One region of the Virgibacillus alimentarius genome, then DNA from elsewhere that is predicted to be linked to it. Evidence: riboswitches for the same ligand, from Rfam matches in the RefSeq annotation. Region 1 holds a riboswitch; the other holds the start of a gene.

What was found. A riboswitch is a leader RNA that binds a small molecule or an ion and turns the genes downstream of it on or off. The one in region 1 is predicted to bind thiamine pyrophosphate.
Region 2: linked by a shared signal. The riboswitch ahead of thiC (phosphomethylpyrimidine synthase ThiC) and the one ahead of tenI (thiazole tautomerase TenI) in region 1 are both predicted to bind thiamine pyrophosphate.

The regions. Positions count from the first base shown of each region.
Region 1 is NZ_JAGIKX010000003.1:140,834-150,233, reverse strand. It holds gene J2Z81_RS03935 (thiazole biosynthesis adenylyltransferase ThiF) at 1-676, opposite strand, end outside; gene J2Z81_RS03930 (thiazole synthase) at 673-1,440, opposite strand; gene thiS (sulfur carrier protein ThiS) at 1,442-1,645, opposite strand; gene thiO (glycine oxidase ThiO) at 1,678-2,766, opposite strand; gene tenI (thiazole tautomerase TenI) at 2,767-3,420, opposite strand; TPP riboswitch at 3,545-3,654, opposite strand; gene bioW (6-carboxyhexanoate--CoA ligase) at 3,832-4,608, shown strand; gene bioA (adenosylmethionine--8-amino-7-oxononanoate transaminase) at 4,608-5,966, shown strand; gene bioF (8-amino-7-oxononanoate synthase) at 5,956-7,125, shown strand; gene bioD (dethiobiotin synthase) at 7,122-7,823, shown strand; partial or broken gene J2Z81_RS03890 (cytochrome P450) at 7,860-9,074, shown strand; gene J2Z81_RS03885 (DMT family transporter) at 9,177-9,400, opposite strand, start outside.
Region 2 is NZ_JAGIKX010000016.1:9,182-16,975, forward strand. It holds gene J2Z81_RS09260 (helix-turn-helix domain-containing protein) at 1-428, shown strand, start outside; gene J2Z81_RS09265 (hypothetical protein) at 862-1,023, shown strand; gene J2Z81_RS09270 (hypothetical protein) at 1,847-2,296, shown strand; gene J2Z81_RS09275 (serine protease) at 2,741-2,908, opposite strand; gene thiC (phosphomethylpyrimidine synthase ThiC) at 2,929-4,713, opposite strand; TPP riboswitch at 4,836-4,950, opposite strand; gene J2Z81_RS09285 (lmo0954 family membrane protein) at 5,149-5,508, shown strand; gene J2Z81_RS09290 (PspA/IM30 family protein) at 5,522-6,157, shown strand; gene liaF (cell wall-active antibiotics response protein LiaF) at 6,269-7,000, shown strand; gene J2Z81_RS09300 (sensor histidine kinase) at 6,997-7,794, shown strand, end outside.

The sequences.
Region 1 (9,400 bases):
CGTTTTTCCAAAGATCAAAGGATACTAATTTTTCTCTTCGTGCGCCCCAATCTTCTGTAAGTATTTTTAGTGCCTCGGCTGTTTGATACACTACGACCATATTAGCTGCAGGACTGATGATCCCCGCGGTATCACAGGTCAGTCCGCCAATAGGCACAGTTTCCATCAAACAATGTAAACATGGTGTTTGATTTGGAATAATTGTAAAACTAATACCATAGCTCCCGACACAAGAGCCATAAATCCAAGGCACCCCATATTTCTGTGAAATATCATTAATAATCATCCGAATATCAAAATTATCGGTAGCATCTATTATTAGATCAACATTTTCTATTAAGCTTTCAAATTCTTGCGGACCGACATCTAAAATATGGGCTTCTATTTCTACCTCAGAATTAACTTGTTGGAGCCGCTTTTTGGCAGCAATTGCTTTTGGTATACGCTCTATTGCGTCTGATTCAACAAATAGCTGTTGTCGTTGTAAATTACTCCATTCAACATAATCGCGATCCACTATCGTTATTTTTCCAACACCCCCGCGGACAAGTGATTCCGCATTACCTGTGCCAAGAGCCCCTGCTCCCACGAGTAACACATGCTTTTTTTTTAGTCTTCTTTGTCCCTTTTCACCAATCGGAGCGAACAGCGTTTGTCTGGAATAACGATCATTCATCCGATACTCAGCCCTTCCATTGGACTGCTTGCTGTTGCTGTTCGTTTTTTAGGAATTCTTCCAGCTTCATAACCTAAGCGGCCCGCTTCAATTGCGAGTTTCATCGCTTTAGCCATTTTTACTGGGTCATCTGCAGCAGATACCGCTGTATTTAGTAACACAGCGTCAGCTCCTAATTCCATCGCTATTGCAGCATCAGCAGGAGAACCAATACCAGCGTCGACAATCACTGGAACCTTTGTTTGTTCAACAATAAAACGTAAATGAAGCGGATTAATAATTCCTTGACCTGATCCAATTGGTGAAGCTCCCGGCATGATCGCATGGGCACCAAGTTCTTCCAGTCTTTTAGCAAGCACAACATCATCAGAAGTATATGGCAGAACTGTAAAACCTTCTTTGAGCAGTTCCTCTGTTGCTTTTAATGTTTCCACAGGATCCGGAAGCAACGTCTTATCGCAACCAATAACTTCTACTTTGATCATATCGCAAAGCCCTGAGGCTTGAGCTAGTTTAGCATGGCGTACTGCTTCTTGAGCTGTTTTTGCACCAGCTGTATTTGGTAGCAAGTTAACTTTATCTAAATCTATTTTTTCAAGAAAATTAGGTTGACTTGGTTCATAAATGTTCATGCGCCGGACAGTAAATGTTAAAATTTCAGATTCTGATACCTCTACGGCTTGTTTTTGAATATCAAAATTTGGATATTTTCCTGTTCCTAATAGTAATCTGGAATGAAATTGTTTATCGTTAATGGTTAGCATCTCAACCGCCTCCTACAAATTGGACTAATTCTATTTTGTCACCTTCAAAAATTTGAGTTTTTTCATGTGCATTTTTATCTAAAATCGTGTCATTATGTTCCACAATGATGACAGGGTTGTTTATGTTAAAATGATCAATAACTCCTTTAATTGTACGCACCGAATCAGGTACAGTTACAACCTCCCCGTTTACTCGCAGATTCACTTGCTCACCTCCTCTACACTACGTTGTTTTATTTAAAAAGGGGCTTCTATTTCCTCTCCCTCAAGAAGTTTGGCCATATTTAACCCGGTAATAGGTGCAAGAAGTATTCCATTCCGGTAGTGACCTGTAGCAATCGATAATCCCTCAAACAGCGGGTGTCTTCCCATGTATGGTGTTTTATCAGCTGTTTGCGGCCGAATCCCAGCCCAAGATTTTTCCCACTGTGCACAGGTTAATTCCGGAATCAGTTTGATAGCGCGCTGCATAAGCTGAACGAGGCCCTCTAAATGAACCGATTCATCAAATGTATTTGCTTCTTCGGTCGCTCCAATAACTAGCCTTCCATCTGGTTTTGGCACAATATAACAACCTTTTGAGAATATCGTTCGTATAACCGGGCTCTTTTTAACCCGGACGGAAAAACATTCTCCTTTTACTGGATACGTGTTCAACTTTATCCCTAATTGACTTAGTAATTGTTCACTCCACGCCCCCCCTGTTATAACTGTTTCATCGGCAAATATTTTGCCTATCATCGTTTGAACGCCTATGATTCTATTTGTTTCTTTAATAAAACCACAAACCTCCGTATGTTCCATCATTTCTGCTCCCAGACCTATAGCAGCATGAGCTAATGCTCTAGATAGATTTGGTGGGGAAACATTTCCATCGTTTGGGATATACATAGCCCCTTTTATATACTCAGAAAGGGAAGGTTCCCACTCTCTTAATTCGTTTGGAGCTATCCAAGATGCACTTTCACCTAGCTTTTTCTGAATGGATATGATGGATGCTAGTGAAGCAGCTTCTGCATCCGTTTTCGCTATTTTAAATATCCCATTTTGTACGAGTTGAATATCTATTCCTGTCAATTCTTTTAATTCCTCTGCAAGTTTTGGAAACATTCCCCTGCTTTTTCTAGCTAAGCGGAATAATGGGCTATCTTTTTCCAATTCTGATTGCGCACCCAGCATTCCCGCTGCAGCACTTGATGCTTTGCTGGCTAGCTTATTTTTCTCCAGCAGCAGCACGTTTCTTCCTCGCTTACTTAATTGGTAAGCAATGGAACTCCCAATAACTCCGCCTCCAACGACAATCACATCATAATGTTTTTTCATCATTCACTTCGCCTTCTCTAAACTTTTTCTATATGCTAATGTAGCTTGTATAGGATTCTTTGCGAGTAAAACCCCTGATAGAACTGCAATCCCTCTAGCACCTGCTTTAATTACTTCTCCCGTATTTTCAGGAGTAATACCACCAATAGCTATGACTGGCACCTTGACGGTACTTGTAATTTCTTGTAATTTTTCAAGTCCTCTAGGAGGTATACCAGGTTTTGATTGTGTATTAAAAATATGACCATAAAACAAGTAATTTGCACCTTTTTCCTCCGCTAATATTGCTTGCTCCACTGAATGAGTTGAACAACCAATTTGCAATGATGGAAACGCTCCTTTTACCAAAGCAATATCTGCGCTATGATGTGTGAGCTGCACACCAATTGTTTGCATGATGTATGCAATATCAATACGGTCATTAATAATGATCTTTTCTTGCGGAACTCCTTTATCTATTAATGTTTGGACAACATCCACTATTTCCTTTGCAGTCCAATTTTTTTCACGTATATGGACCCTATCAACATATTCATGAATCGTTTGTAGAATGCCAGTAAAAGTTTCAGCAGATTGTTGTCCTGTTGAGATAAGATGTAATTGTTTAGTGAATGGAATCACCTCCCGTTCTGGAATCGTAAACTTTTGTCTTATCAACGGAAATGACTTTTATATAAACAAAAAACCACTTCCGTTACGCACAGCGCATAAGGAAGTGGTTTCAGATTTTTAACATAACAAATAATTACACATACTAAACATATGTATAACATTCGATGTAATCCTCAACACGTTACTTCCCTACGCTGGCTTCAACCAGATCAGGTTCAAAGAGTCCCAAAGTAATCACTTTGATCTCAGCCTTTTTAAAAGGCACCCCCAGTGTTTATACTCAATATCTAGTTTTAATTTTTAATGTCTACTATTAGTCTAACATGTTTTAATTATGTGTCAATTACAAACGTTTTCGCTTTATATAAGAAAATTTCTATTGACAGGATAATTGTTACGCTTTATTCTACTATTGTAAACCTTATTTTTTTAAAGTTAACAATAGAAGGAGGTGTAATGCTTATTTACACAAGCGAAAAATACTTCAGCATCAGGATGAGAGCTTCAAAATATGCATCCTCAGAGCAAGATGAAAAACATATTTCCGGAGGCGAAGCTCTGTGTACATACGATAAAATAAAAGATACGGTAAATACACTGTTGGATAAAGCCTTATCTCATTCAAGGGGAGATCCTGATTTTATGCAGATACAATTTGATGTATTAAATGATCCCATTAAAAAAATCAATCCTTTATTCGTCTCTAATAATTCAGTGAATTCGGATAAAACAGGAAGGGAATTGGCATTAAAGTTTCTCGTTCAATCTGGGGTTTCAGAAAAAGCTATTGCAAAGGGATATCAACATTTAATAGATCAATCTGAATTAAGAGGAGCCATTTTAATTGATTACCAATCAGGTGAACGGGTTGATAACTCAAACGAACGTGGAATACGTGTATCTAGGATGGACTGGTTGCAATCAGATTTTGAAAGATGGGCTGCATTTTATAACCTCCCAACAAATCCAAGACTAAAAGAAGCACTCGTTCTTGCTACGAAAGTGAATGATCACCCTTTAGCCATTGCAGAATTATGTTGGTCAGATGATCCCGGCTATATAACTGGTTACGTAGCCAGTAAAAGATTAGGTTATCAGCGAATTACGAAAATGAAGTCTCCTGGTGATGAGCAAGGATGCAGAATTTTCTTTATTGATGGAACAAAATATACAAATTCTTATATTCATTACTTGCAAAAGCAACCAATTTTAATTTCTTGGAGGGATAAATAATGACAAAAACATTACTGGAAAAAAGTAAGGAACATTTATGGTTACCTTTTACGCAAATGAAAGATTATGAAAAGGATCCCCTCATTATTGAGAGTGGAAATGGAGTTAAATTAAAGGATATCGATGGGAAAGAATATTATGATGGTTTTTCATCTGTCTGGCTTAATGTTCACGGTCACCGTAAAAAAGAATTAGATGATGCAATAAAAAAGCAATTAAATAAAATTGCGCATTCCACATTGCTTGGGATGACAAATGTACCTGCAACAGAACTAGCTGAGAAATTAATTGAGATTACTCCAGAACAATTAACACGCGTATTTTATTCAGACAGCGGTGCAGAAGCTATTGAAATTGCACTTAAAATGGCATACCAATATTGGAAAAATGAAGGATACCAAAAGAAAAGAAAGTTTATATCAATGAACAATGGCTATCACGGTGACACCATAGGTGCTGTAAGTGTAGGGTCAGTAGAGCTTTTCCACCAAGTATACGGTCCTTTAATGTTTGATAGTTTTAAAGCACCTATCCCAAATGTATATCGGTCCAACAGTGAAAATCCAGACCAATGCCGCGATGAATGTTTAAATATTCTCGAGCAATTACTTATTGAAAATCATCAAGATATAGCAGGATTAACAATTGAGGCTATGGTTCAAGGAGCCGCAGGTATGATTGTTATGCCTGATGGATTTTTATCGGGGGTGAGAGAGCTTTGTACAAAGTACGATGTACTTATGATCGTGGATGAAGTTGCGACTGGCTTTGGCCGTACCGGTAAAATGTTTGCTTGTGAACATGAGGGAATCCAGCCTGATCTAATGACAGTCGGTAAGGGAATTACAGGAGGTTATTTACCAATATCTGCAACATTTACAACAGAGGATATATATAACGCTTTTTACGATGATTATGAAAAGCTAAAAACACTTTTCCATGGACATTCTTATACCGGAAATCAACTTGGGTGTGCAGTAGCGATTGAAAATTTGCGGTTATTTGAATCAGAAAAAATCATCGATCGTGTAAACGAAAAAGCAGAAGAAGTGAAAACATTACTGTATGACCTAGAACTACTTCCCCATGTAGGTGAAATAAGACAACTTGGATTAATATGTGGGATAGAATTAGTTAAAAACAAAAAAACAAAGGAACCGTTCCCTTTCAATAGTCGAGTAGGCTATCATGTTTCACTAAAAATGAGGGAATTAGGAATGATAACAAGACCGATGGGAGATGTCATCGTTTTTATGCCGCCATTTGCAAGCAGTAGTGATGAATTAACTGAAATGGTGAAAATCATGAAGAACGCGATTGTTGAAGTAACACAAGGAGCAGCTACAATTGACGCTTGATCAATGGCTCACCCAACGTCTCGAAAAGACAAAAAATGCTGGTTTATATCGACAGTTGCGAATCATGCATCATGGACCTCGCCCTCAAATGCTGGTAAACCAAAAAGATGTGCTTGTGTTCTCATCAAACAATTACTTAGGAATGGCTAATAAAAAAGAATTAATTGATGCTGCCAAAATCGCTTTAATTGAATTTGGAGTAGGAAGTAGTGGTTCACAATTAACAACAGGTCATTCGTATTGGCATCACAAGCTCGAAAATCGTATCACTACATTTAAGAAAACAGAATCTACGCTTCTTTTCTCAAGTGGTTATTTAGCGAACATCGGTGTCTTATCAACCGTGCCTGAAGAAGGCGATATTATTTTAAGTGATCAGCTGAACCATGCCAGTATTATTGATGGATGCCGTTTATCAAAAGCTGACACAGTGATTTATAAACATGTTGACATGATGGATCTTGAAAATAAATTGAAAAGGACATCTAACTATAAAAGACGATTTATTATCACAGATGGTGTATTTAGCATGGACGGGAACATAGCACCATTAGATAAAATTGTTGCACTAGCAAATCGTTATGACACCTTTGTCATTGTAGATGATGCACATGCGACAGGAGTCCTTGGTAAAAATGGACGGGGAACCAATGAATATTTTGACGTTGAACCTGATATCGTCATTGGTACCATGAGTAAAGCAATAGGAACGGAAGGTGGCTTTGTTACAGGTTCAAAAACATCCATCGATTTTTTACTAAACCACGCAAGGAGTTTTATTTTTCAAACGGCAATTGCCCCTGCCATTTGTGCAGCATCCTATACAGCAATAAATAGGATAGAAGAAGATAAAAAACAACGCTCCCTTTTGCTAAAAAAAATAAAGACGGTAAAAACAACACTTACAGAAATGGGATATGAAGTAAGAGGGGGAGAAACACCTATTATACCGGTATTGATTGGGAGTGCCGAAAAAGCAGTGCTATTTGCTGATAAACTTTATGAAAGAGGCATTTATGCCCCTGCTATTCGCCCGCCAAGTGTACCATATGGACAAAGTAGAATCCGACTAACGATCACGACAGAACATACGGAAGAAAACATCAAAAAGTTGTTACTATCATTTAAAGAAATAGGAAAAGAGTTGAATATCATATGAAAGGATTTTTCATAACAGGTACTGATACGGATGTCGGAAAAACATTAATTTCATCTGGTCTTGCAGCTATATTCAAGGAAAAAAATATGGATATAGGTGTATACAAACCCTTGTTAAGTGGTGCTTCGCGGTATCATCCTAATAGTGACACAAGTCTTCTTAAGGAAATGGCACAGACCAAACTGTCGAATGCATCGATCACGCCCTTTCAATTTAAAGAGCCATTAGCGCCCTATGTAGCTGCTAAGTTAGAAGGACGAAGCATTTATTTAGAGGATGTCGTAGCACACTGGAAAAAGATCCAAAAAAAGCATGATTATTTCATAGTTGAAGGTGCCGGTGGTATATCTGTACCATTGGGTGAAGATTTTTTAGTCAGCCATTTAATTCAAGAATTACAACTTCCAATCATAATCGTTGCCCGTTCAGACCTTGGTACTTTCAATCATACATTTTTAACAGTACAATACGCTAAAGAAATGAAACTGAACATTGCTGGCATCATCATAAATGGAATAGACGATCCACCTAATCTCGCTGAAAAAACAAATCCAAATTTAATCGAATCTTTTTGTAAAGTACCAATCCTGGGTATTTTACCAAAAATGCAAGTAGTTGATGCACAAGATTTTAAACAAATTATAAAAGACAATATTGACACCGCTTCACTTATTCATCAAATGCAACAGAACGGATGATTGAAAATTATTTAAATCAATGAATGGAGGATTTTCATGTCAAGCCCCAATCATTTAACGAGGGAAGATCTAATTTCTTTCCCTCTAAATACGCATCAATTTATCAACAATCCTTATCCGACCTACAGCCATATACAGTCCATACATCCGGTGTATTGGAACGCTAAACGAAAATACCGCGGATGGTTTATAACCGGCTACAACGAAGCAAAAACAGCTCTAAAGGATAGCCGGTTAGAGAACCGAATTCCTTTACCTGTAATGACAAAGAAATACCAACATCTAAGAAAGCTACTGACAAATATGTTACTCTATAAAAATCAAATGGACCATATCAGGATTCGCAAAATAGTCAGCAAAGCTTTTTCTCCAAGGAGGATTAGTTATTATCAACCTTATATAAAGAATACCGTTCATGAACTACTAGAAGACTGCACAAAACAAAGGAAAAAAACGATTGATATCATTTCTGATTTTGCATTTCCATTAACTAGTCTTGTGATCGCTAAACTATTAGGGATACCCGAAAAAGAAAGACACCATTTTAGAAAATGGGCTATTCAATTAGTTAAAACGATTGATTTATCCCGGTCAAAGGTAGATATACAAAAGGGAGAATATCTCATTGAAAGATTAATGAAGTACTTTCAACATCTTATTCATGAAAAAACGAATAACCCTGACCATGACTTAATCAGTTTATTGATAAAGGATGAACAACTAACAGAAGAGGAATTGATTGCAACCTGTATTCTACTCGTTATTGCTGGTCATGAAACAACCGTTAATTTAATCTGTAATAGCGTTTATTCATTGCTAAAACACCCTGATCAATTGTTAAAATTGTAAGAAAATCCAAATTTGATTGACACAGCCATCGAAGAATTTTTACGTTACGAGAGCCCTACACAATTAACTGCTCGTATAGCCTCTGAAGATATGGAATTAGGTGGAAAATCTATAAAAAGTGGGGAACATATATACATATTATTAGGGGCCGCTAATCGAGATCCTAATACATTTTATATTCCTGACACACTTGATATAACAAGAAAACCTAACCCTCATCTTTCCTTTGGCCATGGTGCCCACTTCTGTATTGGGGCTTCACTTGCCCGGATGGAGGCAAAAATAGCACTTCTTGCACTAATACAACAAAAGCCTAACATAAAACTACAATCCGATAATATACAATGGCGAAGGCTTATTGGTTTCAGAGCATTAGCGAAGCTTCCGGTTATTGTTGATTAATTGAAAGTTCATTACAAACGATACAAGTTAAGTTTATAGCTTAACTTGTATCGTCTTCCAATGATAAGAATTGCTATTATTTGAAAACAATAAAGCTGCTGCTTACCCATTTTCAATCTGTCTATCAATTTTATTTTTTTGCACTTTTACCTGTGTAGTCAGCAATACACCAATAATTACGGCTAATGTACCAATTAAATGCATGATTGTTATCTCCTCATCTAACCATAGAAATGCACCGGTCATAGTAACAATCGGTAAAAAGTTCAGAAACACAGAAGCTCGGGATGGACTTAACAAATCAACAGCGCGGTTATAGAACAGCA
Region 2 (7,794 bases), on a different contig from region 1:
TCCCTCATTTAAGTCAATTGATTTTAGATAATTTCGCTTTACATCGTAAGAATTCCTTTATCCAGCGACAAAAAGATATTGAAATTATTTTAAAAAAAATATTGACCCATGAAAGACCAAAGAGCTTAAAGAAAAGTCTAGAGGATTATGGATTATCCATAAGGACAGCACAAAAATATCACCCCAAATTGTGTAAAAAGATTATTGAAAGAAATCAACAGTATATAAAGGTAGAGAAAGAGAAAAGAATCAAAGTTATTGAAAATGAAATAAAAACTATTATGTTTGATTTGCATCAAAAAGGTATATATCCAAGTTTTAGTCAGATTAATAAAGTGATTTCAGATCCAAACATATTTATGGAAAGACATTTTAGAACCTTTAGAAAGGAAATGTTAGAATCGTTAGTTATAAAATTTGAAGGCTAAAGCTAATTTATTTTGGAGTTATTATATTTATTCATAGTTCGATTTAAAATGTATTATAAAAATAAGAAAGTTTGTTGAGAATAAATACTGAGAATGCGCAAGCAACATTCTTGGATAGCATGATAAAGATGTTCAGATGGCGTTCCTTCTGAATAAAGAAAATGTACTTTGCTTTGTACAGTATCGAACCCTCACTCTTATTTTGACTTTAGTGGATCAAAGGGTGGGGGTTCACCTTTAACAATTGATGTGTGAATAGCAACATAGACTCTAAGAAGTGTTAATCCCTAATAGGACTAATAATGGTGTACGGATTAAAAAAAGACTACTATAATTAACTAGTGTTTATAACTTGGTATGAATTATCTGATTCTAAGGACCTGTTTAACTTAATTGATTAAATTCTATATTATTAGATAGAGGTGATGTATATATGAATGGAAAAGAGGAGAAATATGAATATAGTGATGATGAAATCTTGGAAGAAGCAATTGAACTAGTTAAAAAAGGAAGCACATATGAAGAGGTACAAAGGAAGTTTAATCTGTCAGGTGATGACATTAATTTGATTGATTTTGTTATTAACGAGTTCTAATTTCTTGTACAAAATTAAGATCTTTGCTGTCAGGATTGAAGGCTTTCACAATGAATTAAAGAACAGGTTAGATGAAGGGGAGCAAATCTAACAAGCTAAAGGCAGCAATCTTTTCCCAGACTTTCATTAATAGTATCGCGATTGTTGAAAATCATTTGTCTAATTCTTCGGTACGGATGTATTAGATTTTTTTATCTTTCAAGTTCCTCAAAGTTGCAATCCTTGTTTTCTTGATATTATCCCAATGGTAAATATGTTGGCAACGAGTGGTACATACTTATAGCCATAATCAAATAACAATAAACCATAAAATTTCCTAAAATAAAAATGTAAAGCATAAAGCTTCCTAAAAATCTAAATATGTAGTAAAACACGACTTTATTCGGAAAGTAATTTAATTTATTGGAGATAAAACCTAAATGAAATGGTGAAAGGCCTTGTGGCTCTAGGGTTGGAAACTATATGCTTTATTGCTAGGAAATTATATGCTTTACGTCACATGTAAAAAACTAAAAAACTGCTAAAAGGGTAGAAAAGATGTTTACTTTTATTACACAATGAAATCTACAGAAGAACGGTTTGCCGATTTTCTTTAATATATCCCTCACAATATAAATAAATTCCTTTTTTTATATTTCCGTTTTATAAAATATGCTACAATAAATTTCAGATCGCTCAAAATATAATAACTATACTGTTTTACATTCCATTACACAATTGCTATTCCTAAATCTTTTGAGCACGGATCACGGATATAATAAATAAGCTCACATATGAAATGGAGTTGCTAAAGCAGATGAATGTTGATTAGAGGTGGATGACTATGAAACTAAAGTATATCATGATAATTTTAGGTATTCTTCTATTGGTTGGGTGTAGTAACAGCGATTCTGAGGAAAACAAGCAAGCCGATAAAACTGATGCGGAACAAAGTGAACCAACTAAAGTAGATCAGAATGCTTCTATTGATTTTAAAGAAGTTATCATAACGATTGTAGATCAGAAAAATGTAACGATCGAAGGGAAAATAAAGGCAAAAAATGCTTCAGCTTTTTATCGTGTGGAACATGATTCTGTCCTGGTAGATGAAACGGAACTGGATTTTAAGCAAATGGATGAGGGGTGGAGTGACTTTGATATTAAGTTAACACTCTCTGACAAAGTTGTGGAATCAGGAAAATTACCGGCACTAAAACTATATGGAAAAGATAAATATGGCAACGAATTATATCCAAATTATCTGCCAATTGATTACATCCGACAAAGTTATTAATTAATCAAATATAGAAAGCGGTGTGTTAACATACCAGTTTGTCAAAATTCTGGAAAGAAATGGACATGGGTGCAAACAATTAAAACAATAGTACGGCTGAAGTGTCCATATTGTGGGTCAAAACAACATGAAACGGCATCATCAAGGAAAAGGAGTCCCATTTGCTCGCTCCGTTACTGATTGTATTGCCAGTTAACGCACTATTAGATTTAACTTGGTCAAAATTTTTTATATTTCTGACTGCTATGATTATCGTTATAATAGGAACATATCCTCTCACGTTAAAGCTATTCAATGATAAAGAACCTTAATGGTAAGGTTTATGCCAAAAATAAAACGCAGGTATCTGCGTTTTATTTTTGAGTATTAAGCGAAAGCGTGCTGGCGGGGCAAATATAAAAAGCGTACTGGATTATTATAACCATCTTCAATAGAATCTTTGTTTTAGTAATAAAATACTTCTACCTTGTGGCATTTTTTACATTTATTAAAGTTGGGATGGTATTTAAATTGATGATTACAATTTTTCTGGATGTTTTTTAATCGGTTTTCTAAACGGGAAATATGCTTTAATGCAAGCTCAATTTCTTCTTCAATCTGTTGCACTTCCATGTCATTCATTCCCCCAGTATTTATTGATAAATTGTTCCACCTGACTTTTTGAATTCTTCAGCTTTTTCTTGCATCCCTTTTTCAATATCTTCTTTAGTGAATAATTTATTTTCTTTTGCATAGTTGCGTATATCTTGAGAAATTCGCATACTGCAAAATTTTGGTCCACACATGGAGCAAAAATGAGCTGTTTTTGCATTCTCGGCAGGGAGTGTTTCATCATGATATTCCATTGCACGTTCTGGGTCTAACGAAAGATTAAATTGATCTCTCCAACGAAATTCAAAACGCGCTTTTGAAAGGGCATCATCACGCTTTTGTGCATTAGGATGGCCTTTAGCTAAATCTGCTGCATGTGCAGCGATTTTATACGTAATAACACCTTCACGAACATCGTCTTTATTAGGAAGCCCCAGATGTTCTTTAGGTGTGACATAACACAGCATAGCTGTTCCATACCAGCCAATCATCGCTGCTCCGATTGCAGAAGTAATATGATCATATCCTGGTGCAATGTCAGTTGTTAGCGGACCAAGTGTATAAAATGGAGCTTCACGGCAAATTTCAAGTTGCTTATCCATATTTTCTTTAATCAAGTGCATTGGTACATGTCCAGGACCTTCTACCATGACTTGAACGTCGTGTTTCCATGCTAGTTTAGTTAATTCCCCCAGTGTTTCTAGCTCTGCAAATTGTGCTTCATCGTTTGCATCAGCTATCGACCCAGGACGTAAGCCATCTCCTAGAGAAAATGCAACATCGTAAGTTTTCATAATTTCACAAATTTCTTCAAAATGTGTATATAGAAAACTCTCTTTATGATGGTATAGACACCATTGAGCCATAATGGATCCGCCCCGAGAAACAATGCCTGTCTTTCTTTTTGCTGTTAATGGAATATATCGGAGTAAAACCCCTGCATGAATCGTAAAATAATCAACTCCCTGTTCTGCTTGTTCAATTAAAGTATCTCTGTAAATTTCCCACGTAAGGTCCTCTGCTACACCGTTAACTTTTTCCAACGCTTGATAAATAGGAACAGTACCAACAGGAACGGGTGAATTTCGAATGATCCACTCCCGGGTTGTATGAATGTTTTTTCCTGTAGATAAATCCATGATCGTATCAGCACCCCATCGGGTAGCCCATGTCATTTTTTCAACTTCTTGTTCGATAGAGGAAGAAACAGCTGAATTCCCAATATTCGCATTTATTTTTACATGAAAATTTCGCCCAATGATCATTGGTTCTGTTTCTGGATGGTTTATATTAGACGGAATAATAGCTCGTCCACTAGCCACCTCATCACGTACAAAAGCCGGATCCATATTTTCTCTAATAGCTATAAACTCCATTTCCGGTGTTATCTTTCCATTCTTTGCATAATGCAATTGGGTGACATTTTGTCCTTTTTTTGCTCTTAAAACATTTGGATTTATTCTTGGAAAAATATTGCGGTCTGCTCTTGGATCATTTTCCATTTTAAAACCATTGTCTTCTGGTTTTATTTTTCTTTGTTCATATTCTTCGATATCACCTCGTTCATCTATCCATTTACTGCGAAGTGGAGAAACTCCTTTTCTAATATCGATATCATAATCTTGATCTGTGTAAGGGCCACTTGTGTCGTACACACGCAGCGGCGGATTTCTCTCTTCTCCGAAGGTACCAGTTGTAGGACTTAAAGCAATTTCTCGCATTGGTACTTTTATATCCGGTCTTGAACCTTGGATATACACCTTTTTACTACCAGAAAAACTGGACATAATCGAGATATTTTTTTCATTCAATGACGATTTGGACATAAAAAAACCTCTCCTTTTTTTGTTTTTGAAGGACGAGATTCTAGATATACAAGCGTAGATTTTTTGAGAAATGAAAAGCCGGTTCCAAATGGATGGACCCGGCTGAATGTACGATGGCATTATCTGTAATTGCTTAACTTTCCTACGCTGGTATGAACCAGATCAGGTCCCAAGAGTCAAGAAACCTCATAGCGTTTCTTTCTCAGCCCAGCTCATTGGACTCCCCTAGTTAAATATTCATTTTGAGAATAGTATAACTAATTTTTTAGGAAAGTCAAGTATATAAACAATTTTTTGACAGTAGATTTTTATTTTTTCGTCGGATATAGAACAATATACATCTTAAGTCTTAGAACAAAATATAGCTCCGGCTCATTACGGTTTGTATGATTTTCAAATAAACTAGATCAAGTAAAGAAAAAGGAGGCGAAATAGTTGAAAAAGTTTTTGCTTTTTGTCGCAGGATTAGCAGCCTTGTTTATTTTGCTAATGAATATTGGACCAATGGTTTTATTAGGTGTCAGCATTTGGCTGCTTTATATTGTTTTTAAACAATTTCTTAAAAGTAATTCTACAGCAGGAAAGATTGGCTGGGTTATTGCTGGATTAGTCATTTTTGGAGTTGCTTTATCTAATATATATGCAGTATTAGGCATTGTTGCAGCATATGTATTATATGTGATCTTTACAAGCTGGAAAAGTGATGAAAAAGAATTAGGGACTGGACAAGTTTTGGATGCAGATGACCCATTTAAAAATTTTGAAAGACAGTGGGCAGAGTTACATAACCATTAAAAGGAGTGCTCAAATGACAAATATATTTACTCGTATAAAAGATTCAATTGCAGCAGATTTACATCACATGATGGATCAAAAGGAACAAAAAATTCCGATTGCGGCGTTGAATCAGTATTTACGTCAAAGTGAACAGGAAAAAGAAAAGGTCAGAAAGTTAGTTGAACGCCAGTATCGACTAAAAGGTGAATTTTCCAAAGAGTACCTTAAAGCGAAAGATTTCGCTGATAAACGATTAAAACAGGCAAATATTGCCGAAAAAGCTAGCGAAGAAGAAATGTACAATTTTGCAATGAAAGAACATGAAGAATATCAGGGACGAGCAGAGAGAATGAAAAACTCCCGGGAAGAAGCAATAACACAACTGGAAATACTAGAACAAAAGTATGAAGAAATGAAGCATAAATTAAAAGATATGCATTTGCGCCGGATGGAATTAATGGGACGTGAAAATATAGCGCACGCTAACCACCAAATAAATCTTGTAGTGAGTGAGGAAGCGGATCGTCCATACGCACGTTTTGCCGAAATGGAGCAATACATTGAAGGATTGGAATATAAAGTGAATAGTTCGTACTATAGAAGCACGTTTGACCGTAAGATTGCACAACTTGAGAAGGAAATGCAAGAAAACGCATCAGCGAAGTAAGTCCAATGTCTTTGTCATGCAGACGAAATTAGAAACATGGTATACTACTAAGACGCAGGCATACTGCGTCTTTTAAATTCCAAGCTAAATAACCAGAAAGGAGTTCCCTACATGTTTAAACGATTAACAACAGACACTTTGAATTGGATTATTATTATTGGGATGATTCTGTTTGTTATTGAAGTGTCCTTTTTTCATGGAGGGTTTATTTTTTCTACGTTATTTTCAGGTGCGCTCGTATACATAGGTTGGAAAAAATTTACACAATTATGGGGGAAAATCTGTTTTTGGATTGGTACAATTACCCTAATTTTTAGTGTGCTAAACATAATTGCCATACGATTTTTAATTGTAGTTGGTCTTATTATACTGATTATTCATTATGCGAAATCTAAAAATGAACCAGAGCGGATTGAACCGATAATTGAATTAGATGAAACAAAAGAAAATATAAGGGAAATAAAAATCACACCAGTATTGGATGCTGGGTTATTTGGTGATAAAGAAACAAGTGAAAAAGCATTTGCTTGGAGAGATATCAATATTCATGGATTCTTTGGTGATCGGGTCATTGATCTTAGCAGTACTGTTTTACCTGATGACACTTCAGTCATTTCCATAAGGCATATGATAGGTAATATTGTAATTTATGTACCTTATGAAGTTGAAATATGTATTCATCATAGTTCCATTTTTGGACGTGTTACCATTTTGGGAAATTACCACGGTAAATTAATGAACCAAACCATTTCCTATCAAACGGAAAATTATGTTCATACGGATCGCCGTGTTAAAATTATGACGTCTTTGTTATCTGGTGACATCGAGGTGAAGCGCATATGAATGTTGTTTTACGTCATGCCATGATAGGAATTGTTTTTAGTGTCTTACTTTCTCTTATCATGATGGGCTTTACATTTCTTACATTTCCACCAGAAGAGTGGTCGGTCCTAATGGAACGAGATGTCTGGGATATGCCTTTTCTCTTATTTGCATTAATCATTCCTGTCATGATTGGTGCTATTACCGGAATATCCGTTGGCTTGTATTGGCACAAGCGACTTCACCGTATCGATCGACAGCTAGATGAGCTAGTAAAAGGACAAAAAGTGACCATTTATGATGCACCAGAAAAAGAATTCATACAAATACAAACAAATATAAGGCAGCTAAGAGAGAAGCTGAATAAGCAAACAGAGCTTAAACAGCGTCAAGCGACTGAGCGTGCCCATGAGCGAGAAAGAACGTTACAGGAAGTAGTGATACAGGAGAGAAATCGTCTTGCCCGGGAGTTACATGACTCTGTCAGTCAGCAATTATTTGCTGCTTCCATGATGATGTCAGCAATTAATGAATCGACCCCACCCGAAGATCATGCTATCCAACAACAGCTTACGATGGTTGAGAAAATGATTAATCAATCACAGCTTGAAATGCGGGCTTTATTACTGCATTTACGACCTGTAGCCTTAAAAGGAAAATCATTAATCGACGGCATCAATGAATTGTTAGGTGAACTTACCCAAAAGGTTCCAATCGAAGTTGAATGGAAGGTGGAAACGTTACATCTAGATAAGGGAATTGAAGATCATTTATTTAGAATCTTACAAGAGTCCATTTCAAATACACTTCGGCAT